2 regions of the Citrobacter sp. VF227 genome follow, and region 2 is predicted to be linked to the other one. Evidence: predicted binding sites of a transcription regulator. Region 2 holds the regulator's gene; the other holds the start of a gene.

Region 1 (15,315 bases), on a different contig from region 2:
CAGAAACCATTATTAACAACAGCATCAGTATGCTGGCTGCGGGAAACAGCGTTTATTTTAGCCCGCATCCGGGTGCTAAAGCGGTTTCACTGAAGCTAATTGCCATGATTGAAGATATTGCCTTCCGCTGCTGTGGGATCCGGAATCTTGTCGTCACGGTCACAGAACCCACTTTTGAAGCTACCCAGCAAATGATGGCGCACCCTAAAATCGCAGTTCTGGCGATTACCGGTGGCCCTGGCATTGTTGCTATGGGCATGAAAAGCGGGAAAAAAGTCATTGGCGCAGGCGCAGGCAATCCGCCCTGCATTGTTGATGAAACAGCCGACCTGGTTAAGGCGGCGGAAGATATCATCAACGGCGCATCCTTTGATTACAATCTCCCCTGCATTGCTGAGAAGAGCCTGATCGTTGTTGATGCCGTTGCCGAACGCCTGGTTCAACAAATGCAGTCATTTGGCGCGATGCTTCTCAATAGCGAAGAGGTAGACAAACTGCGCACAGCTTGTCTGCCAGAAGGCATGGCCAATAAAAAACTGGTCGGGAAAAGCCCAGCAAGTTTACTGGAAGCCGCTGGAATACCGGTTCCTGCAAAAGCACCGCGATTATTGATAGGTATCGTCAAGGCTGACGACCCGTGGGTTACCAGCGAGCAACTGATGCCAATGCTCCCCGTCGTTACGGTGAGCGATTTTGACAGTGCGTTAACGTTGGCCCTGAAGGTTGAAGAGGGACTGCATCACACCGCCATTATGCACTCACAAAATGTGTCCCGTTTGAATCTTGCCGCGCGCACGCTTCAGACCTCCATTTTTGTGAAAAATGGTCCTTCTTACGCCGGGATTGGCGTGGGTGGAGAAGGCTTTACCACCTTCACCATCGCGACCCCAACCGGTGAAGGAACGACATCTGCGCGCACCTTCGCACGCTCTCGTCGTTGCGTGCTAACAAACGGTTTTTCTATTCGCTAATGGAGCCGTTATGAAACGCTTTTCACTGCAAACTCGATTGTACAGCGGCCAGGGAAGTCTGGATGTGCTCAAGCGCTTTACAAATAAGCATATCTGGATTATTTGCGATGGTTTTCTCGCGCGTTCTCCCCTGATTGAAAAGCTGCGCGACGCTCTGCCAGCGGATAACCGCATCAGCATTTTCAGCGATATCACTCCCGATCCCACCATTAGCACGGTAGTGCAAGGGATTGCGCAAATGCAGTCCCTGCGACCGGACGTGGTGATTGGTTTTGGTGGAGGCTCAGCTCTTGATGCCGCAAAAGCCATCGTCTGGTTCAGCCGACAGTTCGGTATCGAAATTGAAACCTGTGTCGCAATCCCTACCACCAGCGGCACGGGATCGGAGGTGACCAGCGCCTGCGTGATTAGCGATCCGGACAAAGGCATTAAGTATCCATTATTCAATAATGCGCTTTACCCGGACATGGCCATCCTCGATCCGACGCTGGTCGTCAGCGTACCGCCAGCCATCACCGCGAATACCGGCATGGACGTGTTAACACACGCGCTGGAAGCTTACGTATCCACGAAGGCCAGCGACTTTACCGACGCGCTGGCTGAGAAAGCGGCACAAATCGTCTTCCAGTACCTGCCTGTCGCCGTCAGCAAAGGTGACTGCCTGGCAACCAGAGGAAAAATGCATAACGCGTCAACACTCGCGGGAATGGCATTTAGTCAGGCTGGACTGGGTATCAATCATGCGATTGCCCATCAGTTGGGCGGCCAGTTTCATCTGCCCCACGGACTCGCCAATGCGCTGCTGCTGACCCATGTCATTCATTTTAATGCACGCGATCCCCGGGCCGCAAAGCGCTATGCCCGTTTCGCTAAAGCCTGCCACTTATGCCCGAATAACGCGAACGATACGGCGGCACTGAACGCACTGATTCATCATATCGAGCTACTCAAAAAACAGTGTGCGTTACCTTCATTGAATGACGCGCTTAAAGACGGAAAGCAAATCTGGTCACAACGTATACCGTCGATGGTTCAGGCCGCGCTGGCTGACGTCACGCTGCAAACCAATCCTCGTGTTGCTGACGCTAATGCCATGCAGGAACTGCTTGAGGAATTATTATGAAGACAGCCATGACGGCAGAGTCCACGCTTTATGATGCACAGACAATTCGCGAACGAGTTCGCGCAGCGGGTGTTGTCGGGGCTGGAGGCGCGGGCTTTCCTGCTCACGTAAAATTACAGGCGCAGGTCGATACTTTTCTGGTCAATGCAGCAGAATGTGAGCCGATGCTGAAAGTTGACCAGCAATTGATGGCCGTCCAGGCTGAGCGGCTTATCCGCGGCGTTCAATATGCCATGACGGCTACCGGCGCCAGTGGCGGTATTATTGCGCTCAAAGAGAAATACCAGAAGGCTATCAATGCGTTAACGCCCCTTCTGCCTGCCAGCATCCGCTTACATATTTTGCCTGATGTCTACCCGGCAGGTGACGAGGTTCTGACCATCTGGATGGCAACAGGTCGGAGAGTTCCACCTGCCGCGTTGCCGGTCAGCGTCGGCGTGGTGGTCAATAACGTCCAGACCGTGCTCAACATCGCCAGAGCGGTGGAGCAGCAATACCCCGTTACCCGTCGTACTCTGACCGTTAACGGCGCGGTCGCCAGACCAATCACTCTCACCGTCCCAGTCGGCATGTCTTTACGTGACGTTCTGGCACTGGCCGGTGGTTCAACCGTCGACGACCCCGGCTTTATTAACGGTGGTCCGATGATGGGCGGCCTGATTACCTCTCTGGATACCCCTGTCAGCAAGACCACCGGGGGCCTGCTGGTTTTGCCAAAATCTCATGCGTTGATTCAGCGGCGGATGCAGGATGAACGTACCGTGCTTTCCGTCGCAAAAACCGTTTGCGAACAGTGCCGTTTGTGTACGGATTTGTGCCCAAGGCACTTGATTGGCCATGAGTTGTCACCTCACCTGCTGGTTCGCGCAGTTAATTATCAGCAGGCAGCCACACCGCAGTTGCTGCTCACGGCGCTGACCTGCTCAGAATGCAATGTATGTGAAAGCGTCGCCTGTCCGGTTGGAATTTCGCCGATGCGAATCAACCGCATGCTTAAACGCGAGCTACGGGCGCTCAACCATCGTTATGAAGGACCGCTAAATCCTGAGGATGAAATGGCGAAGTACCGGCTGATCCCGGTTAAACGCCTTGTGGCTAAGTTGGGCCTTAGCGACTGGTATCAGGATGCACCACTGGCTGAAACTGATTTTCCCACAGATAAAACGACGCTGTTGCTGCGCCAGCATATTGGTGCCAGCGCCATTCCATGTGTACAGCAAGGCGAACGCGTTGTTCGCGGTCAATGCGTGGCCGATGTGCCGTCCGGTGCATTAGGCGCGCCTGTCCACGCCAGTATTGACGGTATTGTCAGCGAAATTACTGAACAATCCATCACGGTCATAAGAGGTTAATCATGTCTCAGGCTATAGGGATTTTAGAACTCACCAGCATTGCCAAAGGAATGGAAGCTGGTGATGCCATGTTAAAAAGCGCGAATGTGAATTTGCTGGTAAGCAAAACCATCTGTCCGGGAAAATTTCTGCTCATGCTCGGGGGTGACGTAGGTGCAGTTCAGCAGGCGATAGCCACTGGCACTTCTCTTGCTGGTGATATGCTCGTTGACAGTCTGGTACTGCCTAACATTCACCCCAGCGTACTTCCTGCGATTAGTGGATTAAACAGCGTGGATAAGCGCCAGGCCGTAGGCATTGTTGAAACATGGAGCGTTGCGGCCTGCATCTGCGCCGCCGACCGTGCGGTTAAAGCCTCCAACGTCACGCTGGTACGTGTTCATATGGCATTTGGTATTGGCGGCAAGTGCTACATGGTTGTCGCAGGCGACGTGTCTGATGTGAATAACGCAGTGACGGTTGCCAGTGAAAGCGCGGGTGAAAAAGGTCTGCTGGTTTACCGCTCGGTCATCCCTCGCCCACATGAAAGCATGTGGCGACAAATGGTGGAAGGATAATGGAAAGACAACCCACCACGGATCGTATGATTCAGGAATATGTTCCTGGCAAGCAGGTCACGTTGGCGCATCTCATCGCCAATCCTGGTAAGGATTTGTTCAAGAAACTGGGACTACAGGATTCAGTCTCCGCCATCGGTATTCTGACGATTACCCCTAGCGAAGCCTCCATTATCGCCTGTGATATCGCCACAAAGTCCGGGGCGGTAGAGATTGGTTTTCTCGACCGTTTTACTGGCGCAGTGGTACTGACGGGCGATGTTTCCGCCGTTGAGTATGCGCTGAAGCAGGTAACCCGCACGCTGGGTGAAATGATGCGTTTTACCGCGTGTCCCATCACCCGGACGTAACTCATGAAACGCATAATGCTAATTGGTCCCAGTCAATGCGGTAAAACATCACTCACGCAGTGCATGCGGGGAGAGGTGCTTCACTATCAGAAGACCCAGGCCATAGTCTGGTCTCCCACAACAATAGACACACCAGGTGAATATCTCGAAAACCGCTGCCTGTATAGCGCGCTGCTGGCCAGCGCCTGTGAAGCAGACATCATCGCGCTTGTTCTCAATGCTGACGCGCCGTGGTCACCTTTTTCTCCAGGTTTTACGGGGCCAATGAACCGACCCGTTATCGGCCTCGTCACCAAAGCCGATTTAGCCAGCCCACAGCGTATTTCTCTCGTGGAGAGTTGGCTGGTTCAGGCTGGCGCGCAAAAAGTTTTCGTCACCAGCGCACTGGAGAACACCGGGGTCAATGAGATGTTCATTTTTCTGAATGCAAAGGAACCGTCATGTCTCACAAAATAATGGCCATTAACGCGGGCAGCTCCTCACTTAAGTTTCAGTTACTGGCGATGCCGCAGGGTGAAATGATCTGCCAGGGGCTTATTGAGCGAATTGGGATGTCAGATGCGCAGATCACCTTAAAAACACCAGCGCAAAAATGGCAGGAGACATTGCCCGTTGCCGATCATCGTGAAGCTGTAATGCTGCTACTGGAAAACCTTATCAGCCACAATATAATCAGCAGCCTCGATGAGATCGACGGCGTTGGTCATCGCGTTGCGCACGGCGGAGAATCTTTTAAAGATTCGGCGCGGGTAACCGATGAAACGCTGAAGGAAATCGAACGCCTTGCGGAACTGGCACCACTGCATAATCCGGTGAATGCGTTGGGGATTGCAGTATTTCGCCAGCTACTGCCAAACACACCGGCCGTTGCCGTTTTTGACACCGCTTTTCATCAGACTCTTGATGAACCCTCTTTCATCTATCCCCTGCCCTGGCGCTACTACGCTGAGTTGGGTATTCGACGTTATGGTTTTCATGGTACCAGTCACAAATACGTCAGCGCTCAGCTTGCTGAAAAGCTGGGGGTACCGCTCAGCGCCTTGCGCGTTGTTTGTTGTCATCTTGGCAACGGCAGCAGCATCTGCGCTATTAAAGGCGGGCAATCGGTTAATACCTCAATGGGCTTTACGCCGCAGTCTGGTGTCATGATGGGCACGCGAAGTGGTGATATTGATCCATCCATTTTGCCGTGGATTGCCCTGCGTGAAGGTAAAACACCGCAGCAGCTCAACCAATTGCTTAACAATGAGTCTGGATTGCTCGGCGTTTCTGGTGTTTCACCCGACTACCGTGACGTTGAACATGCCGCAGATACGGGCAATCACCAGGCAGCACTGGCGTTAACACTTTTTGCCGAGCGGATTCGCGCCACTATCGGCAGCTATATTATGCAGATGGGCGGGCTGGATGCGTTGGTCTTCACCGGAGGAATTGGCGAGAACTCAGCGCGGGCGCGCGCTGCAATTTGTCACAACCTGAATTTCTTAGGTCTGGCCGTTGATGAAGAAAAAAATCAGCGTAACGCCACCTTTATTCAAACGGAAAATGCGCTGGTTAAAGTGGCGGTAATTAATACCAACGAAGAGCTGATGATAGCGCAAGACGTGATGCGTTTAGCGATTTCAGAAACTGTGACCTTGGGCATTCCCGCTTAATATTGCGACGCGGCAAATTGCGGCAAATCATGGTAATAGCACGATCGCCATGACACTATGCGCCGAGGATTACCGATCATAAAGGTGAAGACGTGGCTGTTGCGCAATGTCCCGCATCGTGCGGAGAACTAATCCAGGGCTGGATTCTGGGCAGTGAGAAACTGGTCTCCTGCCCGGTCGAATGGTATAGCACCGTTGAGGTCAGTTCAGGTTCACCGCTGACAGATGAACGCCCACTTTCCCGGGCGATGGTTGACAGGTTGTTGCAGTACTGGCAATACCCGGCGCATATGAGTCAGGATATCCGTATTGATGTTCAGTCAACCATTCCTGTCGCTAAAGGGATGGCCAGCAGTACTGCGGATATTGCCGCCACGGCTATCGCCACGGCGCATTATCTGGGCCATCAGCTAAACGAACAAACACTGGCGCAGCTGTGCGTTTCGCTGGAGCCAACCGACAGCACCGTTTTTCGTAAGCTAACCCTTTTCGACCATAACGACGCTTCCACGCAAATTGGCTGTGAATCACAGCCTCAGCTTGATCTGCTGGTTCTCGAAAGTCCGGAAACATTACGTACCGCGGATTATCACCGTATTCCGCGGCATTCCGGCTTGCAGGCGGGAGCAGCGGCCCTCAGGCGGGCATGGGATAAAGTACAGGAAGCCTGTGTCAGTCAAAATCCTTACCGGTTGGGTGAAGCCGCTACCCTTAGCGCAATCGCCAGCCAGTTGCTGTTGCCGAAACCGGATTTTGATTCACTATTAGCGCTGGTTGAAGAATGTGATTTATACGGTGTCAACGTCGCGCACAGCGGCAGTGTGGTCGGGCTGATGCTGGACAGAACGCGCCATGACGTGGATTACATTAAGTGGATGCTGGCGCAGAAAAAGCTAACGGTTCACTGGCCGCAACAGCATTTGTTGCGAATGGTAACTGGCGGGGTCGAACTGCAATAAGGGTCGCCGCACCGCAGCGACCCGGACAAGCTTAAAATCGTTACTCGGCTTTCGCTTCGGTGTTTTTCACTTCACCCATAGCTTTCAGCTTTTTAGAGATATCGCGACGCTCTTTAGAGATCTCGGCATTTTTGATGATGTAGTCATCAACACGATCTTCATAATCGCTTTTCATACTGGCGATAATGCCCTGAATAGCTTCCACGCTCATACCAGGCTTGATGTAGTCGCTCAGGTTGTCCAACAGCAGGACGCGTTTCTGGTTGTCACGGATCTTTTTCTCAACGTCCTGGATTTCACGTTGCAGTTTGTTTTTACGACGGAACAGACGAACAAATTCCAGCACGTCCTGGAAAGAAGGCTTGGTAGTTTCCATTTTTACACCCCTGATAATGTGAGATTCGGATTCGTTAAAACAACGGCTAAAGTGGGTCAACATTACTTTCATGCCCGCCATACTTCAAGTTGCATCTGCATCGACAATGCCTGGTTGAAACCTGAATTATCGAGGGTAACGCCATTACAGTTACCAATGGTTTTAGCCTTTTCAGTATCATACCTCTTATCTTTGCTGAATCGAAGCAGCAGTAGAACCGATCCCCTCATCTGCTCTTTATTTGCGCAACGCGCGGCAAATTAAATGAGAGAGTAACTCCAGTTGTCGCGCCATTTCCATGTTCAACCAAACGTAGCCGTGGATGGGCGTTTCTGCGACATTATCGCCTTTATGCTCGGCAATCAGCTGGCGCAGTTCAGCCACGGTGTCATTGAGCTTTTCTGTGTTAGCAAGCACCGGTTGCGGATTACCTTCATACAAAGCGTGAGTTATCGTCAGTAGCGCCTGTTGCGTCCTGAGCTGAGTTTCTCGCAGAGTATGCGCGTTTAACATGACAAAGTGGCTGGTTCGACTGGCCCAAAGCGCATTGATTTGCAACTCAAGCATGCAAACGAGGTTGCGATTAACGGTCTGAATAGCCTCAAAGATGGATTTTTGAATGCGGGTTTCTTTACTGGCAGGAACGATGAGCCCACGCATTTTGACCACGTCGGTCAATAGCTGCTGTAAATGCTTCTCCAGCCTTGGCTGCTCAAGCAGATTAGGGGAGAGCGCGGCCTGATACACCCGATTGTACCCCGTTACACAATGTGCCAGTTGGATACGCCAGTGGATAAATGCCCTTTGCGGCCAGATACCGGTAAACAGCATCGCCAGAAACGATCCCAGAATCACGTCGCCACCGCGCCAGAACGCCGTATTCATATCCCCGGCGGGCGCGCCTACTACGACAGCAAGCGTTATGCCAATCAGCAGCGCCTGATACGGCCTTTTACCCAGTGCCAGCCAGCCGCAGAGAAACATCGCCACCGCGCACCATATCAACATAAGCGGAAGCGAGAAGAGTTCCAGACGCAGAGCCACCAACCCAAGCACCGACCCGAGGATCGTTCCGCCTATACGCTCAAAAGCCCTGGGAACGACGTTACCCCAAAAAGAAATTGGCCCCATAATCACCACCAGCGTGATCAGAGGCCATGTACCTTCAGGAATGTTCAACAGGCGAACCAACAGAAAAGTAAGGAGAAACGCCAACGCAATGCGAATACCGTGCACCACACGATAATGACGATACAAACGAATTTCAAAAGGACTCAGTGACTTATCTGCACGCACTCATGCACTCCGTCAGGGAATAGCAAAGAAGCGAATTGTACCTGTTTTTTTAGTAATAACATCATCCTGATTTACACTAAATACAGCTATTTCGACTGGACTGGGACGTACATTTCAATATCCCAGTAACCGTCCTCCATACCATTGTTCAAATAAACTTCAAAACAAGGTTTAGCGGCTATCAAATAAGTCGTATCCTGCATTAAACGCTCAAAGAACTGGTACCACGGCGTCGCAAAATCGTGATTTTGGACGCGCGCTACGGCAACAGCGTAGTCGCCCCCAGCCAGTTCGGTGAGGATCACGCCTTCGCTGTTTTCTGGAATTACAAAACCTTCAGGTACAGAAACGACGGTATCGCAGCGCAGTTTTTCAGCTGGAACAACATCAGGGTTGTCGTAATACACGGCAATCCACTCCAACGGAACAATCTGTTTACCCTCGACCCACTTCATTAACTGCTCAAAGCCTTGTTTAACTGTTTGTTCCCACGGTCCAACCATATGAAAACCGGCAATCATGCGTTTTTCGACCTGCTTTATCTCGTACTCCATACAACCTCCACCGTTACACTGTGTTTATATACAGTATATTTTTTAGGTATGTCGGCCACAAGCAAATAGTGATTATTATGTGAGCAGATTCGCACTCTTGCCAGTCTGACGCATCAGGAAAAACTACGCCTTATGATGGAAATAATCGCTCAGACGCGAGAAAACGCCGCCTTCGTTAACGGACTCCAGCGTCACCAGAGGCCAATGCGCCACCAGCTTATCCCGATCGTAGAGTTCAATTTCACCCACACGTTGATGCGCAGCGATTGGAGCGACCAGTTCTTTCTTATCAAGAACATATTTTGCTTTGATATTAGGGACTTCTGCTTTGGGTAGGGCCATCCAGAAATCCTGCTCGGTACCAAGGCTGATCTTTTCTTTATCGCCATACCAGATCCGCTCAGTACCAACCTGCTTACCACTGCGTAATACCTGTACCGTATCGAAGTTGTGTTGCCCCCATTGCAGCAGTCTACGCGCCTGGTCTTCGCGCCCTTTTGCACTTTCCGCGCCCATCACTACCGCAATCAAGCGGCGCTGCCCATCAACGGCGGAAGCAATCAGATTAAATCCGGCGCCGGACGTATGCCCTGTCTTCAGTCCATCAACGTTCATGGTTTTATCCCACAACAAGCCGTTACGGTTTTGCTGCGTGATTCCATTCCAGGTAAGGCTTTTCTCACTGTACATATGGTAGAAATCTGGTTCCCCGTGGATGATGGCGCGTGACAGCACGGCCAGGTCGTACGCCGAGCTATGCTGACCCGGTGCATCCAGACCATGTACCGTTTCAAAATGGGTGTCCTGCAGGTTAAGCTTTTGCGCATAATTGTTCATCATCGCGACAAACTGTGGCTGTCCCCCGGCGATGTAATCCGCCAGTGCTACACAGGCATCATTTCCAGAATCTACAATTAACCCCCGGCTAAGGTCACGTACCGAAACGCGATCCCCCGCTTTCAGGAACATCAAAGATGAACCCACAAATACCGGATTATCCTTTGCCCAGGCATCGCGCCCGACGGTCACAATATCTGTCGGACTAATACGCTTGCTGTCGATGGCGCGATCAACAACATAGCCGGTCATCAGCTTAGTCAGACTGGCAGGATTTCGCTGCTGGTGTTCATTACCGGCTGTCAGAATTTGGCCCGTGGTGTAATCCATTAATACCCACGCTCCGGCATTAATTGCAGGAGGCTGTGGTGAAAAGCTCACGGCCCCGGTCGCGTACGCGGGCGAAAAACTCATCGCAAAGAGTGAAGCGGCAACAAACAAACGGCGTTTCAACAGCATGTCCTCAGGAAATGGAAAAATAGCCGTTCTTTTTACGGAAGTTCTGTCGAACAAACTTGGATAAATTGCAAGAAAATGTGACATAAGGCACATTTTCTTGCTATCAGGAAAGGATTTCAGAGATATATATCAGTTAGAACGAGCCTTTACGCGGCGCGGTCTCTGCGTGATGACTGCGATGACGATGATAGCCATCGATCATACTGCGGAAAATTTGCCCTGGCGTGTCACCCAACGTACACAGATAAATATGCGCGCAGATGAACAATAAGCCCACAATTGCTAACGCCATATGCAGCACCAGCATCACCGGCCCCGCCCCGATCACCTGCGGGTAGAGGCATAACAACCCGGTAATAATCAGCAGCGGAACCAGCGCGTACATGATGGCCAGGTAGGCCAACTGCTGCAGCGGGTTGAATTTATCCTCTGCCGTTGCGGCAAACGGATGCGGTTCACCTTTCATGATGCCATACAGATAAAAGCGTGTTTGCAACAGGCAGCGTGATATCAACCCGTTAAACTTCACGCGATAATGACAACCGTTGCCGCTGGTTGCGTTTATTAACACAAAGCCAATCCAGAATGCCAGCAATGCAAAGCCACACCAGGTATGTACCTGCACCATCAATGCCACCGGTCCGACAGAGAAGTGGCCAAACATACCGCTCAGCAGAAGCAGGATAAAGAGCAGCGCGTTGCCCCAGTGCCAACGGCGGACCGCCAGCGAATAGAGATAGTCCCGATGTTCTTCTCCAGTTGCCGTTTTGGGTGCCAACATTCGACGTAACAGCGCGTGCGTGACCAGACCTGCAATCATCAACACAATAACTACGCCTGCGTAAATAAGCCACAGCGGCCAGTAGTCCGGCGTATAGTGAAGCTCTGCTCCCCAGATAGAATTCATACATTACCCTCCTGATGGATCTCTTTACGCCGATAGACACTTACCGGGCCACTACGCGTATCCTGCTGGCGATAAACCTCTTTTTGATTTATCCAGTGCTGAATTTCCGGGTCATCGCGACGGCCAAACTTCAGCGCATCCGTCGGACAAACAGAAACGCAGGCAGGTGACTGACCACTTTCCAGGCGAGTATCTGCGCAGAAGTTACATTTGTCGGCAATCCCTGTTTGCGGGTTAAGGTAACGAACATGGAACGGACAAGCGGCAACACAGTAGTCGCAGCCAATACAGCGAGACTTATCCACTTGCACTATGCCATTTTCATCACGAAATGAAGCTCCGGTCGGACAGACGCTGACGCACGGAGCATCTTCACAATGCTGGCAAGAAACACGAACAAACTGGAAGTGGGACAGGACCTCAGGTTCATGTTCGGGTGAACGGATCTGCACCTGTAAGCGGCTATATCCTTCCGGTACGTCATTGAGTACTTTGCAAGCGACCGTACACGCCTGACAACCAATACAGCGTTTCTCGTCATGCAGCATGACATAAGGGTTTGTTGCTTGATTCATGATGTTCTCCTTTCTCATGCCCGACGAAGCGTAACGCCAGCGGTGTGCACCACCGTACCGGAAACCGGACTGGTAACATGTGGCAGCAAATTACCGCAGTGTATACCGTGCGTCGTCGCCGCTGTTTTGGCTCCCGCCTTGGCGCCAAATCCCATATAAACAAACAGTGTATCGGGCCGAATTCCGGCGGTGACCAGCGCTTTACCTTTTTCTTTACCGGTCGCATTCTCCAGCCAAATCTCATCACCGCTTTTAATGCCTTTTTCACGAGCTGTTTGCGGGTGGATCCACACTGCGTTGTCCCACATCAACTCGCTAAGCAGTGGCACATATTGCGTCGCGCCGTTGGTGTGAACCGCCACTTTCCCTTGAATGAAATAGAGTTCATTGTCGCCTTTGAGCGCAAAATCGCGGACTCGCGGAATGCCGTAGCCAGGCAGAAGCGCTTCCAGCTCTTCAGAGTAGAGTTCAATTTTGCCAGATGGGGATTTAAAGCGCAGTTGCTCACCATAGGTCCCGTCGCTGTCAACCGCCACCGCCCCCGGATAACGCGCCACAAACTGACGCACCGCTTCAGGTTCACGTAGCAGCAGCGGAACACCCCACTCCCGATATCCTTTCTCACGCAGTTCAGCAGACAGCGCATGGTCGCCATTAAGCTGGTACAACTGCCGTGTCTGCATGTCCTGCCAGGGGTAGAACTGCCCAAGGCCTAATTGCACAGCCAGTTCTTTCCAGATTTGCCAACTCGGACGCGCATCACCTATAGGCTCTACAACCTGCTGACGCAGGGCATACGCTGGATTCAGGCCCGACATGTCAGAGATTTCTTCATCGCGTTCAAGGTAGGTGCATTCGGGTAACAGATAGTCAGCATATGCCGCGCTTTCGCTTAAATAGACATCGCAGCTTACCACCAGATCGAGTTGTTCAACGGTTTTGACCAGATCAGGTCGGCAGGTCACGGTCTGGAAAGGATTATGGCGGGACATGATCCAGCCTTTCACCGGATAAGGAGTCTGGTTTAACACGGCGTCGATAATGCTTTGCACCACGCCACCGCCCGCCGCGATGTACTTGAATTGCGGAGCAACCAGATCGATGCGCTGGGCCGTGGGTTTGGGTAATTTGGCATCGGGTTTTGCCAGCACTGGAGCAACCTTCTCACCGGCAAGTTTATTGTAGGTCGCCGCGGCTTTTTTCTGGTACAAGCCCCCCTCACGCTCAACATTTCCCAGCAACGCATTAAGGCTGAAAATCATACGTCGCATATCAATTTCTTCTTGTGAAAACGTCGCACGATGGCCCGGGCTAACGATAGCATGCGGCGCGCAGGCAGCCATTTCCCGGGTGACCCGAACAATGACATCAGCAGGAACATCAGCTTGCTTTTGCGCCCATTCCGGCGTGGTCTCTTGTACTGCTTCTGCCAGTTGGTCAAACCCTGTGGTGTAGCGCGTAACGAAGTCCGCGTCATACAGTTTTTCATTGATCATGACGTGACACATGGCCATCAGCACCGGCAAGTCGCCGCCCGGTTTGAGCGCATGCCATTCATCCGCCTTGCTGGAGAAGACGGACAGTCGGGGATCGAAGCTGACCATTTTTGCGCCCTTTTCCTGCGCGGCCATCAATTCATGCGTTTCGGCAACCTCAATCCCTTCATAGAGGTTGTGACCAAAAGAGACCATATAACGAGTATTGGCGATATCCATGGCCAAATCGCCGCCCATCATCACTTTGGCGGCAATCGATTTCCCGGCCGGGCATGTCGACGCGTGCGTAAAGGTATTTGGCGATCCGAAAGCCGTCGCCAGGTGAAATAAATGCCCTGAAAGCGAACCGGATTTAGAAGAAAACACGACGCCCTGAGGACCATGCTGTGTTTTTATTGCCGTCATTTTTTCGGCAATTTCTTTGTAAGCCTGTTGCCAGCTAATAACCTGCCATTCTCCGCTCCCGCGAGGTCCTGTGCGTTTCATGGGTTTAACAATACGGTGCGGGTCGTTGACCAGACTAACACCGCTGCCTCCGCGCGCGCAGACACGCGTGCCTTGTTGAGGCGCATTAGGATTCCCTTGAATAAAAACCGTTTTGTTATTAATCACCTGTGCCTGTATCGGGCAACGATAAGAACACATTTCACACAAACTTGGCGTCAGGGATGTTTTCCCCTTAATGCGCTCCGGAGAATTTCGCGCCAGTGCGCCTGGCGGAAAACTTCCTATCGCGCAGGCAGAGCAACCTATACCTACTCCTCGCAAAAAATTACGCCGACTAATGCTCATATAACCTCCTGTTATTAGATATATCCAATGATTATATGGCGTTTAAATTATTAATTTTTAACCTCACTCACATTTTATTACAATGTTGGTCAGCTAATCGGACAAAATAAAACCCCTTGTTTACAAAAGAATTTTAAAATCCCCAGAATCCAACAAATCAGCGAAAAATAACAATAACGGTTCTCATTTATATTATTTAGCAGCTAGTAACTTTCAGAAAATTTATTCCAGTAATTTCCTTTAATAGTGCAAAACTTATTAATCAATTTTATAAAAATCCTGTTCACCTCAATTTTATTGCGTACACCATTCAGCATCGATAATCGCATTGCTGATTACCTTGCTCTTTTTTGGTATTCTTAGATGAGCGCTAAATTGATCCCGGACATAACCAAACAATGAATGACGGCAAGCAGCACCCGACTTTTCTCTTCCACGATTACGAGACCTTTGGTACTCATCCGGCACTGGACAGACCCGCGCAATTTGCGGCTATCCGCACAGATAGCGATTTCAACATTATCGGCGAACCTGAAGTCTTTTATTGCAAATCCGCAGACGACTATCTGCCGCAGCCTGAGGCGGTGTTGATTACCGGCATTACGCCGCAGGAAGCACGGGAAAAGGGAGAGAATGAAGCCGCTTTTGCAGCGCGCATACACACTCTGTTCACCGTGCCGAAAACTTGTATTCTCGGCTATAACAACGTGCGCTTCGACGATGAGGTGACGCGTAACATCCTGTATCGCAATTTCTACGATCCCTATGCCTGGAGCTGGCAGAACGACAATTCGCGCTGGGATCTCCTGGACGTGATGCGCGCCTGCTATGCCCTGCGTCCTGAAGGCATTAACTGGCCGGAAAACGACGATGGCTTACCCAGCTTTCGCCTGGAGCATTTGACCAAAGCTAATGGTATCGAGCATGCGAATGCTCACGATGCGATGGCCGACGTGTATGCCACGATTGCAATGGCGCAATTAGTTAAATCACGTCAGCCGCGTTTGTTTGAATATCTCTTCAGCCATCGCAATAAGCACAAGCTGGCCGCACTGA
Region 2 (15,315 bases):
CGTGTTCACGGGCGATACGACGAGCACGCGAGCGCACTTCCGTTGGCGTCAGGCCGGAAGAATCATCAATATAGATGTTTCGTTTCTCCAGCAAAATACCCATTGTTCCGGAAATTCGCGCCCAGTCTTCATCATCCAGTTGACCGGTACGGATTTTGGTTTGGTCTACGCGTGAAAGCGAAGCCAGGGAACGCATCATGATCTGTTCCGAGGGCATTTCAAGACTAAAGATAAGAACCGGCTTATCCTGCAGCATTGCCGCATTTTCGACGAGGTTCATTGCAAATGTCGTCTTACCCATCGACGGACGCGCGGCGACGATAATCAAGTCTGACGGCTGCAAACCCGCCGTCTTTTTGTTGAGGTCGTCATAGCCGGTGTTCACCCCGGTGACGCCATCGTGCGGCTGCTGGAACAGCTGCTCGATACGCGCGACGGTTGCGTCGAGCACATCGGTGATGTTTTTCGGGCCTTCGTCTTTGTTGGCCCGACTTTCAGCGATTTTAAAAACGCGTGATTCCGCGAGGTCCAGCAGATCTTCACTGGAACGGCCTTGCGGATCAAACCCGGCTTCCGCGATTTCGTGCGCAACCGAAATCATGTCACGAACAACAGCACGTTCACGGACGATATCCGCATAAGCACTAATGTTCGCCGCACTTGGGGTATTTTTAGATAACTCAGCCAGGTAAGCAAAGCCGCCGACGCTGTCCAGTTGTCCCTGAACCTCCAACGATTCTGCGAGCGTGATCAGGTCGATGGGTTTTCCCATCTCCTGCAGTCGATGCATTTCGGTGAAGATGTGCCGGTGCGGTCGGGTATAAAAATCTTCCGCCACCACACGCTCGGCCACATCGTCCCAGCGTTCGTTATCCAGCATTAAACCGCCCAACACCGACTGTTCCGCTTCAATCGAGTGCGGCGGTACTTTCAGCCCGGCGACCTGGGGATCGCGCTCACGAGCATCAGTCTGTTGTTTGTTGAAGGGTTTATTTCCTGCCATAGTGAATGGAGTTACCGAGATAATGATTGGGTCGAAAGATTACCACATTTCTTTTGGAGGAAGCATGGCAACGCGTATTGAATTTCACAAGCATGGTGGTCCTGAAGTGCTTCAGGTCGTCGAGTTTACGCCTGCAGATCCGGCGGAGAACGAAATCCAGGTCGAGAACAAAGCGATTGGGATCAACTATATCGACACATACATCCGTAGTGGTCTTTATCCGCCGCCTTCTCTGCCCAGCGGCCTGGGAACCGAAGCCGCGGGCATAGTCAGCAAAGTGGGGAGTAAAGTAACGCACATTAAAGCAGGCGATCGCGTGGTTTACGCCCAGTCTGCGCTTGGCGCTTACAGCTCAGTACATAACGTTCCGGCCGATAAAGCCGCCATCCTGCCCAACGCTATCTCATTTGAACAAGCTGCAGCCTCATTCCTGAAAGGGTTAACTGTTTTTTATCTGTTGCGTAAAACCTATGAAATTCAGCCTGATGAACCATTTTTGTTCCATGCGGCTGCGGGCGGCGTCGGGATGATTGCCTGCCAGTGGGCAAAAGCATTGGGTGCGAAGCTGATTGGTACCGTCGGCAATGCGCAAAAAGCGCAAATTGCGCTGCAGGCCGGTGCATGGCAGGTCATTAACTATCGTGAAGAGAGCATTGTTGAGCGAGTGAAAGAGGTAACCGGCGGTAAAAAAGTGCGGGTGGTCTATGACTCAGTGGGAAAAGATACCTGGGAAGCCTCATTGGATTGTTTACAGCGTCGAGGGCTGATGGTCAGCTTTGGTAACGCCTCCGGACCGGTGACTGGCGTTAACTTAGGCATTCTGAATCAGAAAGGTTCGCTGTACGTGACCCGCCCTTCGCTCCAGGGTTACATCACCAACCACCATGAATTAACCGAAGCCAGCAATGAGCTGTTCTCGCTGATTGCCAGCGGGGTGATCAAAGTGGATGTCGCGCCGGGTCAGAAATTTGCGCTAAGTGACGCGCAACGAGCCCATGAAGTACTGGAAAGCCGGGCCACGCAGGGCTCGAGTTTACTCATCCCATAATGCTCCGACTTCCCCTAAACAATTCAAACAGCAGGATAAAAATGATTAGGCGTTTTTGAGCAGTGCTTGCGCTGACCCTGAAGGGGCTAGGCTTTAAGCTGAGTAACGCGGCAATTGAATGAATCCCCAGGAGCTTACTGGAGTAAGTGACTGGGGTGAATGAAAGCAGCCAACACACCTGCGGTTTGAATTATGACGGGGGAATAAAGAATTAGGGCTTCCCGTGGGAAGCCCTTTCTTTTTTTAGTTCGGCTGTATGTAGGGTACAGCTCGATGAATTCGTTAACCTGGCAATAGTGACAGATTTGATAATCAATTCCTATTTGGTTCTAAAGGCAATGTTACAGGTTGTGACGTACCGCTCAATACCTTAGTAAAATCGGCGGTTATTACGCTGATACTGTGGGACTTTTGGCGCTTTTATCGCCTTGATAATCCACACCACAGCAACGGCCAGTAGCAGCCAGGGTAAAAGTTTTATCATCAAGGCAAATAGTCCGCCCAAAAACATCACTGCAGTGGCGACCACTAATGCGGCCAATACCCCCAGCAAAGATACGCCGGTGACCATCAGCATGATAAAAAACCCAATCACAAAAAGTAGTTCCAGCATAGCTCTCTCCCGAAATTAAATACTCTCCACTGCATTACAAGAAACATGCCAAAATTATTATATTGATTTATAAAGCAAACGCCCCGCGACAAAGCGCTGGGCGTGGTGAAATTCACTAACTTTTGGTGAAAAATTAACGCTTGTCAGCGACCAGCTGCAAGGCGTGTTCCAGAACGTTAATATCTGCCCCGGCTTTATGCGCATTTTCGCTCAGATAACGACGCCACTGACGGGCCCCAGCAATCCCCTGGAACAGCCCCAGCATATGACGCGTCACATGTCCAAGATACGTACCTTTACTCAGTTCACGCTCAATATAGGGATACATGGCACGCACCACGGCGACCGGATCGGCATCCTGAGTAGTAGCGGCAAAAATCTCGCGGTCAACGGAGGCCAGAATACCTGGGTTTTGATAAGCTTCGCGCCCCACCATTACGCCATCCATATGCTGCAAATGGATTTTCGCTTCTGCCAACGATTTAATGCCGCCATTGATCGACATCGTCAGATGCGGGAAATCGCGCTTTAGCTGATAAACGCGGTCATAATCCAGCGGTGGAATTTCGCGGTTTTCTTTCGGACTTAACCCAGACAGCCAGGCCTTGCGGGCATGGATGATAAACATCTCACATTCGCCGTTACCCGAGACCGTGTTGATGAAATCGCACAGAAATTCGTAGCTGTCCTGATCATCAATGCCAATACGGGTTTTCACCGTGACCGGTATCGACACCACATCACGCATCGCTTTGACGCAATCAGCGACCAGTTGCGCATTTCCCATCAGACAAGCGCCAAACATCCCATTTTGAACACGATCGGAAGGGCAGCCCACGTTGAGGTTAATTTCATCATACCCCCGCTGTTCAGCGAGCTTTGCGCACTGCGCCAGTGCAGCCGGATCGCTCCCACCCAGTTGCAATGCGACCGGATGTTCTTCTTCGCTATACGCCAGATAATCGCCTTTGCCATGAATGATCGCACCGGTAGTTACCATCTCCGTATAGAGGAGCGTCTGGCTGGACAGTAAGCGCAAAAAGTAGCGGCAGTGCCTGTCCGTCCAGTCGAGCATCGGCGCGATAGAAAAACGATGAGCGGGAAAAGCGGTAGACTGAGATTCAGGCAGCATGGCGAATATTCAAGCATCCGGTTAAAAAAGGGGCGCTACTATAGCATAGACCGTTACGATAGTGAGCCACATCCTCACAGTTCTCCATCTCTGGTGCCGACCAACGCTACTTACGCCCCGGTTTTCCGTCGTGAGATCCAAAAAACTGCGGCGGATGGTCAACCCAGCGATCCTCTCGCGTGGCGGCATAGACCGGATTAAGCGGATAATAAATGCGATTGTATTTTTTGTTCGCCTCACCCACGACCAGCAGGCGCACCTCTTCACTGGTGTTATTGATAAAGGTGTGACACACCCCGGTTCCTGCAGGAAAACCAACGCTGTCGCCGGGCTCCAGCTTCCATAAATAACCGTTAATCCAGGCCTCAGGATATCCTTCCAGCACATAGATAAACTCTTCTTCATCACTTTCAGCATGCGGGTAAGACGTGCGCCGACCTGGCGGCAGGCGTTCATGATGAATGCCGAGTCGTCCTAACCCCAATTTGCGGGCAAGCGGCGCTCCTATGGCAAACAGCTCATCGCTGTCTGGGTAGGTGGAATCATCGGCCCCCTCAACTTCACGCCAGTGACGAATACAATCGGGTCTTTTCATGTTTATTTTCCAGTATTGCGATGGCTCAGGTATAGCACATCGCGGCGGATCTCGGCGTTTTAAGCAGAACATGTTAAAGTAAGGGATTAACCTTCCACGCAAATCGAGGCGCCAAATGGACAAAACCACTACGCAAGAGTTATTGGCTCAAGCTGAAAAACTCTGTGCGCAACGCAACGTGCGGCTTACGCCACAACGCCTCGAAGTGCTGCGACTGATGAGCCTGCAGGAAGGCGCCATCAGCGCTTACGACCTGCTCGACCTGTTGCGGGAAACCGAGCCGCAGGCCAAACCACCAACCGTGTATCGCGCGCTCGATTTTCTGCTTGAACAAGGGTTTGTGCATAAGGTGGAATCCACCAACAGCTATGTCCTTTGTCATCTGTTCGATCAGCCAACGCACAGTTCTGCGATGTTCATTTGCGACCGCTGTGGCGTGGTAAAAGAAGAGTGCGCAGAAGGTGTGGAAGACATCATGCATACGCTGGCGGCCAAAATGGGCTTTGCTCTGCGACATAATGTTATTGAAGCCCACGGGCTGTGTCCGGCCTGTGTGGAAGTTGAGTCATGCCGTCATCCAGGCGACTGCCAGCATGACCACACAATTCAGGTGAAGAAGAAAGTTGGGCGTTAGTCAGGTGGGAGAGCGTACATCCTTGTACTCTCAGGAGGGAAGGGTCAATTACCAGCGGTAATCATTACGTTTTTCCCAATCGTTAACTTCTTTTTCCGCCTGATCTTTGGCGTAACCGTAACGCTCCTGGACTTTACCAACCAGTTGGTCACGTTTACCTTCAATGACCGTCATATCATCATCGGTCAGTTTGCCCCATTGCTCTTTCACTTTACCTTTAAACTGCTTCCAGTTGCCGCCGACTTCGTCTTTATTCATCATCAAGTCCTCATCGTTAGGTTGTGAATAGCGAGAGTGCCATGTCCAGACACATGCTGTTTTCTCTGGACGTGAGAATAAGTGTAGTCAGTGATTCTGGGTTTTATTTACTATTCGGAATTTTTAACCATTCTGATCAGGCAAACCAGGTTCCATTACGCCAGTGACGCCGCCAGATAAAGGCCAACGACAGCCCGCGCAGCGCGAGGAAAACAGTTAACGCCAGCCACAAACCATGATTTCCGAGCCACGGCAAAGCCAGCAGCGTTAAGGCGAATCCCACTGCGGCAACGGCCATACTGTTACGCATTTCTGCAGCCCGCGTTGCGCCAATAAACATACCGTCAAGCAGATAACACCACACGCCCACCAGCGGTAAAACCACCTGCCAGAAAAGATAGCGATCGGCCAAAAGTTGGATTTGCGACAGTGAGGTCAGCAGCGCCACAATCTGCTCGCCAAACAAGGCATAGATCAGCGAAAAAAGGATTGCCACAATTCCTGACTGTCGACACGCTGCTCGCCAGACATCCAGCAACTGGCTGCCGTCCCGCGCCCCATAGGCCTGGCCCGAATGCGCTTCCACGGCATAGGCAAATCCGTCCAGTGCATAAGCGGTAAACGTCAGCAAAGTCATCAGTACGGCATTAACCGCAATGATATCGCCTCCCAGACGCGCCCCCAGCACCGTAATGGCCCCAAAGCAGAGCTGCAACAGCAGCGAACGCAGCATGATGTCACGGTTGAGTGCCAACAAACGACGGAAGTTGCCCCGCCACGCCTGTTTCAACATTGCCAGCGATATTCCGCGCATATGCAGGACTTTGCGCACCATCATCAGACCGATAAGCAGTGTGGCATATTCAGCAATCACCGTTGCCAGTGCCGCACCCTGCACGTTCATATGCAGACCCATCACCAGCCATAAATCGAGCGCAATGTTGAGAATATTGCCGACAATCAGCAGGATAACCGGCGCTCGCGCATACTGCACGCCCAGCAACCAGCCGAGCAGCACCAGATTCGCCAGCGAGGCTGGCGCGCTGAGCCAGCGGATTTCAAGGAAACGCCGGGCTTGTTCAAGTACAGGTTCACTTCCCCCGACAATATGCAGCGCTAAATCGATAATCGGCGTGCGAAACAGCGCGATAAGTACCCCTGCGCCCAGTGCCAGCATCAGCGGCTGTACCAGCGCGCGCGCCAGCGCCTGTGGATTTTTCGCACCAAATGCCTGCGCGGTAAGACCGGTGGTACTCATGCGCAAAAAAAGAAGCAGCATAAAGAGAAAACTGGTCGCCGTGGCCCCGACAGCAACGCCGCCAAGATAGACCGGGCTGTCCAGATGACCAATCACAGCAGTATCCACCAGCCCCAGCAAGGGAACGGTGATATTGGAGAAGATCATCGGTAAGGCGAGGTGCCAGAGCGCTTTATCAGAGGCGGTAAAGAAAGGCATACAGGAAAGCCTGATGAAAAGAAGTGAAAACTAGCTGTGGCGCAGAATGCGCCACAGTATTAATACATGATTACAGCCATTCACCGTTACGAATGACGCCTACCGCCAGCCCTTCAATGGTGAAGTTTTGCTCGCGCAGATCGACAACGATAGGTTTAAATTCACTGTTTTCTGGCAGAAGTTCAACCTTGTTGCCCTGCTTTTTCAGGCGCTTAACCGTGACTTCGTCGTCGATACGGGCAACAACAACCTGTCCGTTACGCACGTCCTGAGTTTTATGCACCGCCAGCAAATCGCCGTCCATAATACCGATATCTTTCATCGACATACCGCTAACCCGCAGCAGAAAATCGGCGTTCGGTTTGAACAATGAGGGATCGACCTGGTAGTGGCCTTCGATGTGCTGCTGCGCCAGAAGTGGCTCGCCTGCCGCCACACGACCGACAAGCGGTAATCCTTCTTCTTCTTCCTGCAGCAGTCGAATACCACGCGATGCACCGGAGACAATTTCCAGCACACCTTTACGCGCCAGCGCTTTCAGATGTTCTTCAGCAGCGTTTGGGGAACGGAACCCCAAACGCTGCGCGATCTCCGCACGCGTCGGTGGCATACCTGTCTGGCTGATGTGATCTCTAATGAGATCAAACACCTCTTGCTGCCTGGCCGTTAACGCTTTCATTCCGCCCCCTGGGTGTATATACAGTTATGCTGTGAGTATATACAGCTAAAGGTGATTTTGGAACCGCAAACTGCACAAAAAGCAGGAGATTTATGAAGATGTGGAATCCTTATCGCAAATGCGACCACAACAGAATGCCCCAGGTGATCAGAGCAACGAAAATAGACAACAACACCGCCGCAGAACCCATATCTTTCGCCCGGCCGGAAAGTTCGTGATACTCAGAGCCTATGCGATCAACCACCGCCTCAATCGCACTGTTGAGGATTTCAACGATCATCACCAGCATCACGGAACCAATTAACAGCACGCGGGTAATCGCATCGACGTCCAGCCAGCAGGCGATAGCTACGCCCAGCAGTACGGCAACGCTTTCCTGGCGGAATGCCGCCTCATTGATCCATGCGGCGCGAAAACCTTTCCAGGAATAGCCTGCAGCTTTGATAATTCGGGTGAATCCAGTGGTATTATTGGCCATCAAAAAGAACCTTTTTACATTATTAGCGTCAATGTCATTGTAACGTTACCCCGTTTGTTTCAGGGGGTGGCAAAGCAGCGCGAAGTATGACGGGATACCACAGAAATTCACTAAACTTTCTGATATCCTTGCAGCGCATTTGCATTATTAACCAGAGGCTTTACATCGTTTATGTCCGGCTGGCCACGAATTTACTACAAATTACTGAATTTACCATTAAGCATCCTGGTAAAAAGCAAGTCTATTCCGGCAGAACCTGCCCCGGAATTGGGACTCGATACGTCTCGTCCCATTATGTACGTCCTACCGTACAATTCAAAAGCAGACTTGCTGACGCTGCGTGCCCAATGTCTGGTGCACGATCTCCCCGATCCCCTGGAACCGCTGGAGATAGACGGGACTCTGCTGCCGCGCTACGTGTTTATTCACGGCGGCCCGCGCGTGTTCACCTATTACACGCCGAAAGAAGAGTCCATCAAGCTGTTCCATAACTATCTCGACCTGCATCGCAGCAATCCAGACCTGGATGTGCAGATGGTGCCGGTTTCGGTGATGTTTGGCCGTGCGCCAGGACGCGAAAAAGGCGAAGTCAATCCGCCGCTGCGCATGCTGAACGGCGTACAGAAATTCTTTGCTGTGTCCTGGCTGGGTCGCGACAGTTTTGTCCGTTTCTCCCCATCAGTCTCCCTGCGTCGTATGGCGGATGAACACGGTACGGATAAGATAATCGCTCAGAAACTGGCACGCGTGGCGCGTATGCATTTTGCTCGCCAGCGTCTGGCCGCGGTTGGCCCTCGCCTCCCTGCCCGCCAGGATCTGTTTAATAAGCTGCTGGCGTCAAAAGCGATCGCTCGCGCGGTAGAAGATGAAGCGCGCAGTAAAAAAATCTCCCACGAAAAAGCACAGCAAAATGCCATTGCACTGATGGAAGAGATTGCCGCCAACTTCTCCTACGAGATGATCCGCCTCACGGACCGAATTCTGGGCTTTACCTGGAACCGTCTGTATCAGGGGATTAACGTTCATAATGCGGAACGTGTACGTCAGTTGGCGCACGATGGGCATGAAATCGTTTATGTTCCGTGCCACCGCAGCCATATGGACTATATGCTGCTGTCGTACGTTCTGTATCATCAGGGGCTGGTTCCACCGCACATCGCTGCCGGTATCAACCTGAATTTCTGGCCGGCAGGTCCGATTTTCCGCCGCCTGGGCGCGTTCTTTATTCGTCGTACCTTCAAGGGCAATAAGCTCTACTCCACCGTTTTCCGTGAATACCTGGGCGAGCTGTTCAGCCGCGGTTACTCGGTTGAGTATTTTGTCGAAGGCGGCCGTTCACGTACCGGTCGTCTGCTCGACCCGAAAACCGGCACGCTGTCGATGACCATTCAGGCGATGCTGCGCGGCGGTACGCGTCCGATTACCCTCGTACCGATCTACATCGGCTATGAGCACGTAATGGAAGTAGGCACCTATGCAAAAGAGCTGCGTGGCGCGACAAAAGAAAAAGAGAGTCTGCCACAAATGCTGCGTGGCTTAAGCAAGCTGCGTAATCTGGGTCAGGGCTACGTTAACTTTGGCGAGCCGATGCCGCTGATGACGTACCTCAATCAGCATGTGCCGGAGTGGCGTGAATCTATCGATCCTATCGAGTCTATCCGCCCGGCCTGGCTGACGCCGACAGTGAATAACATTGCCGCCGATCTGATGGTGCGCATTAACAACGCTGGCGCGGCCAACGCCATGAACCTGTGTTGTACCGCGCTGTTGGCTTCCCGCCAGCGCTCTCTGACCCGTGAACAGTTAACCGAGCAGCTTGACTGCTACCTTAGCCTGCTGCGCAACGTGCCGTACGCAGCAGACTCAACTGTTCCTGCACAGAGCGCCAGTGAGTTGATCGACCACGCCTTGCAGATGAACAAGTTTGAGGTCGAGAAAGACACCATCGGCGACATCATCATACTGCCGCGCGAGCAGGCCGTATTGATGACCTACTATCGCAACAACATTGCGCACATGCTGGTTCTGCCTTCGTTGATGGCAGCCATTGTAACTCAGCGCCGTCGTATTTCACGCGTCGCGCTACAGCAGCATATTGATGCGTTGTATCCAATGCTGAAAGCCGAGCTGTTCCTGCGCTGGGAACGCAATGAGCTTGCCGGAGTGATTGACGAATTGGCCAGCGAAATGCAGCGCCAGGGATTGATCGCTCAGCAGGATGGCGAACTGCATATTAACCCAGCCCGCTCCCGTACGCTCCAGCTGTTGGCTGCGGGTGCTCGCGAGACGTTGCAACGCTACGCCATTACCTTCTGGCTGCTGAGCGCCAACCCGTCCATCAACCGTGGTACGCTTGAGAAAGAGAGCCGCACCGTGGCGCAACGCCTCTCCGTACTGCACGGCATTAACGCGCCGGAATTCTTCGACAAAGCGGTATTCAGCTCTCTGGTGCTGACGCTGCGTGACGAAGGATTCATTAGCGATACCGGAGATGCCGAGCCGGAAGAGACGATGAAGATCTATCAGATGCTGGCTGAACTGGTCACATCGGATGTTCGTCTGACCATCGAGAGTGCCACACAGGGCGAGTAAGTAAAAAAAACCGGTCGAAATGACCGGTTTTTATTTTGCAGGCTAAGCCAAACTCAAAAATGCCAGTAGCTCATCGCCAGTCCTAAAAACAGTACCAGCCCTACATAGTTATTGTTCATAAACGCTTTAAAACAGGCATCCCGTTCACGATTAACGATCAGCTTCTGCTGATACACAAACAGCGCACCCGCCACCAGCAGTGACCAGTAATAGCCCAGCCCCAGCCCGTTTAGCCAGCCCACCAGCGCCATCAGCACCAGCACGCCCACCTGCAGAATACCAATGATTAGCTTGTCGTTTTGACCAAACAAGATCGCGGTCGATTTAATGCCAATCTTCAGGTCATCATCCCGGTCAACCATCGCATACTGGGTGTCATAGGCCACCGCCCAGAGAATGTTGGCGAGAAACATCAGCCAGCAGCTCAGCGGCACAGACTCGCTTACGGCAGCAAACGCCATCGGAATAGACCAGCCAAACGCCGCCCCCAGCACCACCTGCGGCAAATGCGTATAGCGTTTCATAAACGGGTAAACCCACGCCAACGCTAACGCCGCAACGGACAACATAATGGTCATTGTGTTGAGCGTTAAAACCAGCAGGAAGGCGAGCAATACCAATACGACGAACAGCGTTCGGGCTTCTTTTTCGGTGACGGCCCCGCTCGGCAGCGGTCGATTCGCGGTGCGTTTAACGTGTCCGTCAAATTTCCTGTCGGCATAATCATTCACCACGCATCCGGCGGCGCGCATTAACCAAACGCCGGCGACAAATACCGCCAGGATCCACAGTTGCGGCATGCCTGGGGTTGCCACCCACAATGCCCATAGCGTAGGCCAGAGCAGCAGTAAGGCGCCGATTGGCTTATCCGTACGCATCAAGCGGTGAAACGCCAGCAGCTTATTCTGCGTCAGACTCCACTCCATCTTTATCTTCCTCTCAGTACAACGGCGATGCAGGTAGGAAAAGTTCGGTAAGCATCAGCGGCTTACCGCTCAGCCGCAGGCGGGAACGTCGCCCCCACAGCGCTGCATCACGGCCAATCTCAATAAAATCTCGGGTCAATGTCGATGACGTAAACAGGTAGCGCCCAAGCGGGGTTTTTCCCAGGTTTTGTAAGGCCAGTTCAGGGCCGCACAAAGTTGATTCAGGCACCACTGTGCGCCCGGCAAGCCAGGGTTCACCGTCCGCGCAGAGCAGGATTTCACGCAACCAATAACGGGGTTCTGTCGGCAGCAGCATCAGTTCTTCAGCCACCTCATTTTGCCCAACAAATCCTTCGCGAAGTAACGTGACGGTAACCTTTTTTCCCTGCTGCTCAAAACGTTTAGTCATGGAATCTTCCAGTAACAACCAGTCGAGCAGTTGCGGGTCCAGCGCCGGAATCGCATCAAAATAACGCAGCGCACGCAGTTGCGTTAACGCAGGGTGTGGCATGCCTTACTCTCCGATTTATAACCTGAAGGCATTGTATCGCAGAAAATGCATTACGGGGTGAGCAAACACAATTAAGTGATCGTCAAAGCAACATAAGTGTAACAATTAGCACCGAAGGATAAAAAAAGGTGCGCCAGGAGACGCACCAGTTGTTGCAAAATCAGCACTGCGGGGAAATGTTTACCCCTTGCCTTTTACACTGCTGATAAAGGTGGATCGGGCGGATTTGGATCCCAGACGCTCAGCTTCATCAAGCAGCTTCAGCGCTTTATCGACATCGCCTTTCGCCACGGCATCCTTAATGCCCTGGTTAAAATAACTTTCCGTGTCATTTAGCATTGGCTCACTTTTCTTCACCGGTTGTGGCGCTGGAGTAGCCACTGCTGCAGCCGGGGGCGCGTAGGCCACCGCAGGCGCGGCGGTATTGCCAACCGTGACAGGGCCAGGGCCGGATGAACCAAACAGCGGCCCAACCAGAACACTGGAAGAGGAGCTGGTTTTGACTTTCAGCTTCAGCAGACCGTCGGTGGTATGACGGGCAATCGGGTCTGGAATATCCGGAATCGCGTTCCCTACACCTTTGGCATAGGCTTTTGCCGGGTCAAGCAGGGTCGTGGTCTGCTGGAGATCTTTATCCGTGGTAAAAACCAGCATATAGAGTTTTTGCTGGCCCAGCGCAGGCGTCAGACGCATGACTCCTTCCAGGCGATCGGCACTCATCACGCCGGGTTCCTGATAAGTGAAATAACTGCTGGGGAAGAACGCAGATGGCGTCATGTTCTGATCAAGAATTAAAACGTTTGGTGCAAATACGCTGGTTTGTTTGTTGACTTCACTGGTCAGCGTCAGGGTTAACTCACCAATATTCGCGGGTACACTGTACGCAGCGACTGGGCCAGTAATACCAGCAACATCCAGACGCTGACCCGCTGTCGCTAGCTGTGTCGACTGGGTTTTGGATTGATCAACCGGCGTCCAGGTTAACTGTTGTAGCGCAGCAGTGGGAATAGCTGGAGCCGCGGTGGTGTTCTGCGGAACAATATTTACATCGGCCAGGCTGATGCCAGGCGCGCTGGCAAATAACCCTGCAGATAAACAAAGGGCAACGAGACTTTTCTTCATTTTCATTGTTATCACCTCAGATAGCATGGGTTCAGCGGTGGCCAGGCAATAGCGCGCTAAACCGTAATCAAGAGGGGCTGGCGCCCCTCTTTCGGTCTTTACGTCAGATTAGTGCTGAATTACCACCAGATTTCCATCTGGGCACCGAAGGACCACTCATCGCTGTCGCCACGGCTGGTTGTGCTGATACCAGAGTTGGTTGCGGCGGCATATTTAGAAACTTTGTCGCCATTTTTCACGTAACCCCACTCTTCATCCCATTTGGCATAGGTTGCGAAGACGCGGATTGCCGGGCGAGACCAGATGCTGTCGCCCGCCTGCCACTGTTGCGCCAGGGTGATTTTGTACTGGCTGTTGCGATCGCCAGTTTGCTGAGATTTGACGTTGTCGTAACCGACTTCCAGCAAGGTGCTCATGATCGGCGTCCATTTGTACATCGGACGGATACCGACGGTGTACCATTCGGTACCCAGGTCGTTATCCAGGTCGATGTTCTGATACATACCGACGTACATCAGGTCCCACTTGTCGCCCAGAGAGATTGCACCGTGGTCAAGTACGCGTACCAGGCTACCGTTGTTATTGATGTTGTTGTCAACATGATGGATGACAGGTGCATCTGGAGATACCTGCGTATCGAAGGTAGAGCCGTAAGTCCCCTGCGAGCCGCCCTTACCTTGCGTTGTCATGGCGTCAGTCGCGTACTGAACAACAAATTTGTTATAGCCTTTCAGCATGCTTTGGGTGTGTTCTGCGGTGAACATCCAACCATCTTTCGTTGCGTCATCCGCGTAGCTGTAACCGTCGGTTTTATTCGCGCGGCCATAGTCCACACCCAGCTCCAGCATGCCGTCAGGGTTAGTAGCCATCTGCGCTAAACGTACGTCAAATACGTCGTTCGCGGTATCTTTAGAGGTGTCGTAGATATTCTGGCTACTGAAGGTATAAGACCCTCCAGCTTCCTGAGAACGGGTGGCCGCCAGAGACAGTTTACCGAAGCCCAGATCGATGTTTTCAATACCAGCGCCAGGACCTGAAATATCCCAGTAGTAGAAGTCGATCATGTGGACGTCATGACGCTGATAGAAACGCTTACCGGCCCAGATAGTGGAGCCTGGCAGCCATTCAATCAGGTTTTTACCCTGCACGTTGGCTTCACGGAATGCCGGACTGGTCGATTCCCAGTCATTCTGTTGTGCCACAGAGTAGGCTACGTTGGTGTCGAAGTAGAAGCTCTTATCGCCTTCTTTCCACACTTCCTGACCTAATTTGATTTCCGCATAGGTTTCACATTCGTTACCAAGACGGTATTTACTTTGAGCACCGGTTGCCTGGAAACACTGTTGTTCACCGCCGCTACCCGTCCAGCCTATGCCGGAACGTGCATAACCATGGAAATCCACAGCCATTGCCTGAACAGACATAATGCCTGCCGCCACAGCAACCGCCAGAGGGAGTTTGCGCAGAGTAATCATCGTTCTATCTCCTGAGATCATTGCTTTTCTCTAAACGCATCGACTTGATAGTTTTGCGTTTCGTTTTTTTTATGGGGGCCTTAAACGCCCGGCTCTTGATGCAACCGACGACATGCAGTGCCATCCTCACGGAACAGATGGCAACGCTCTGGCGGCAGGCCGATAGCGAATGTGGCACCCTCTTGTACCAACACCACGTCGTTCTGGCGGTAAACCAGGTTTTGACGGATGGCGGGGATCTGGATATGAATTTGTGTTTCGTGACCAAGCTGCTCGACCACCTGCACTTCACCTTCGAGGGTGACATCGGCGATATCACTGGGCAGCAAATGCTCCGGACGGATACCTAAAGACATGTTGGCGCCAACCTGCACCGCGTGGCTGTCTACCGGCAGCCATATTTGCTGGCGGTTGGGCAGTTCAACCTGCACCTGATCGATGGCCGTCCCGGTAACTTTCACCGGCAGGAAGTTCATCTTCGGCGAGCCAATAAACCCGGCAACAAAGCGGTCAGCCGGGTAATGGTACAGCTCCAACGGTTTACCAACCTGCGCCACGCGCCCCGCATCCAGCACCACGATTTTGTCGGCCAGCGTCATCGCCTCGACCTGATCGTGGGTGACGTAAATCATCGTGCGGCCAAGACGTTTATGCAGACGGGAGATTTCAATGCGCATCTGTACGCGCAGTGCTGCATCGAGGTTGGAGAGAGGTTCATCGAGCAGAAATACGCGCGGTTCAGCGACCAACGTACGACCAATCGCCACGCGCTGACGTTGTCCGCCGGAAAGTG

Evidence for each region. Region 2 encodes LexA, which represses DNA repair genes until DNA is damaged. Its sites were predicted from a motif close to TNCTGTATGTACATACAGNA; they were not measured.
Region 1: a site for LexA is predicted at 9,210-9,229, ahead of sbmC (DNA gyrase inhibitor SbmC). Genes of this name have one in related genera too.

Annotation. Positions count from the first base shown of each region.
Region 1 covers NZ_JBRFVF010000001.1:944,563-959,877, forward strand. The annotation lists gene pduP (CoA-acylating propionaldehyde dehydrogenase PduP) at 1-971, shown strand, start outside; gene ACU8YC_RS04795 (1-propanol dehydrogenase PduQ) at 982-2,094, shown strand; gene pduS (cobalamin reductase PduS) at 2,091-3,446, shown strand; gene pduT (propanediol utilization microcompartment protein PduT) at 3,449-4,003, shown strand; gene pduU (propanediol utilization microcompartment protein PduU) at 4,003-4,353, shown strand; gene pduV (propanediol utilization protein PduV) at 4,357-4,809, shown strand; gene ACU8YC_RS04820 (acetate/propionate family kinase) at 4,794-6,008, shown strand; gene ACU8YC_RS04825 (L-threonine kinase) at 6,101-6,967, shown strand; gene ACU8YC_RS04830 (DUF496 family protein) at 7,008-7,343, opposite strand; gene ACU8YC_RS04835 (FUSC family protein) at 7,581-8,639, opposite strand; gene sbmC (DNA gyrase inhibitor SbmC) at 8,726-9,193, opposite strand; gene dacD (serine-type D-Ala-D-Ala carboxypeptidase DacD) at 9,317-10,489, opposite strand; gene phsC (thiosulfate reductase cytochrome B subunit) at 10,623-11,396, opposite strand; gene phsB (thiosulfate reductase electron transport protein PhsB) at 11,393-11,971, opposite strand; gene phsA (thiosulfate reductase PhsA) at 11,986-14,259, opposite strand; gene sbcB (exodeoxyribonuclease I) at 14,658-15,315, shown strand, end outside.
Region 2 covers NZ_JBRFVF010000009.1:40,379-55,693, reverse strand. The annotation lists gene dnaB (replicative DNA helicase) at 1-1,003, opposite strand, end outside; gene ACU8YC_RS20805 (quinone oxidoreductase) at 1,068-2,051, shown strand; gene pspG (envelope stress response protein PspG) at 2,422-2,664, opposite strand; gene dusA (tRNA dihydrouridine(20/20a) synthase DusA) at 2,798-3,796, opposite strand; gene ACU8YC_RS20790 (cupin domain-containing protein) at 3,903-4,391, opposite strand; gene zur (zinc uptake transcriptional repressor Zur) at 4,507-5,025, shown strand; gene ACU8YC_RS20780 (CsbD family protein) at 5,074-5,283, opposite strand; gene dinF (MATE family efflux transporter DinF) at 5,420-6,739, opposite strand; gene lexA (transcriptional repressor LexA) at 6,810-7,418, opposite strand; gene ACU8YC_RS20765 (diacylglycerol kinase) at 7,528-7,896, opposite strand; gene plsB (glycerol-3-phosphate 1-O-acyltransferase PlsB) at 8,068-10,488, shown strand; gene ubiA (4-hydroxybenzoate octaprenyltransferase) at 10,542-11,414, opposite strand; gene ubiC (chorismate lyase) at 11,428-11,925, opposite strand; gene malM (maltose operon protein MalM) at 12,106-13,053, opposite strand; gene ACU8YC_RS20740 (maltoporin) at 13,167-14,522, opposite strand; gene malK (maltose/maltodextrin ABC transporter ATP-binding protein MalK) at 14,603-15,315, opposite strand, start outside.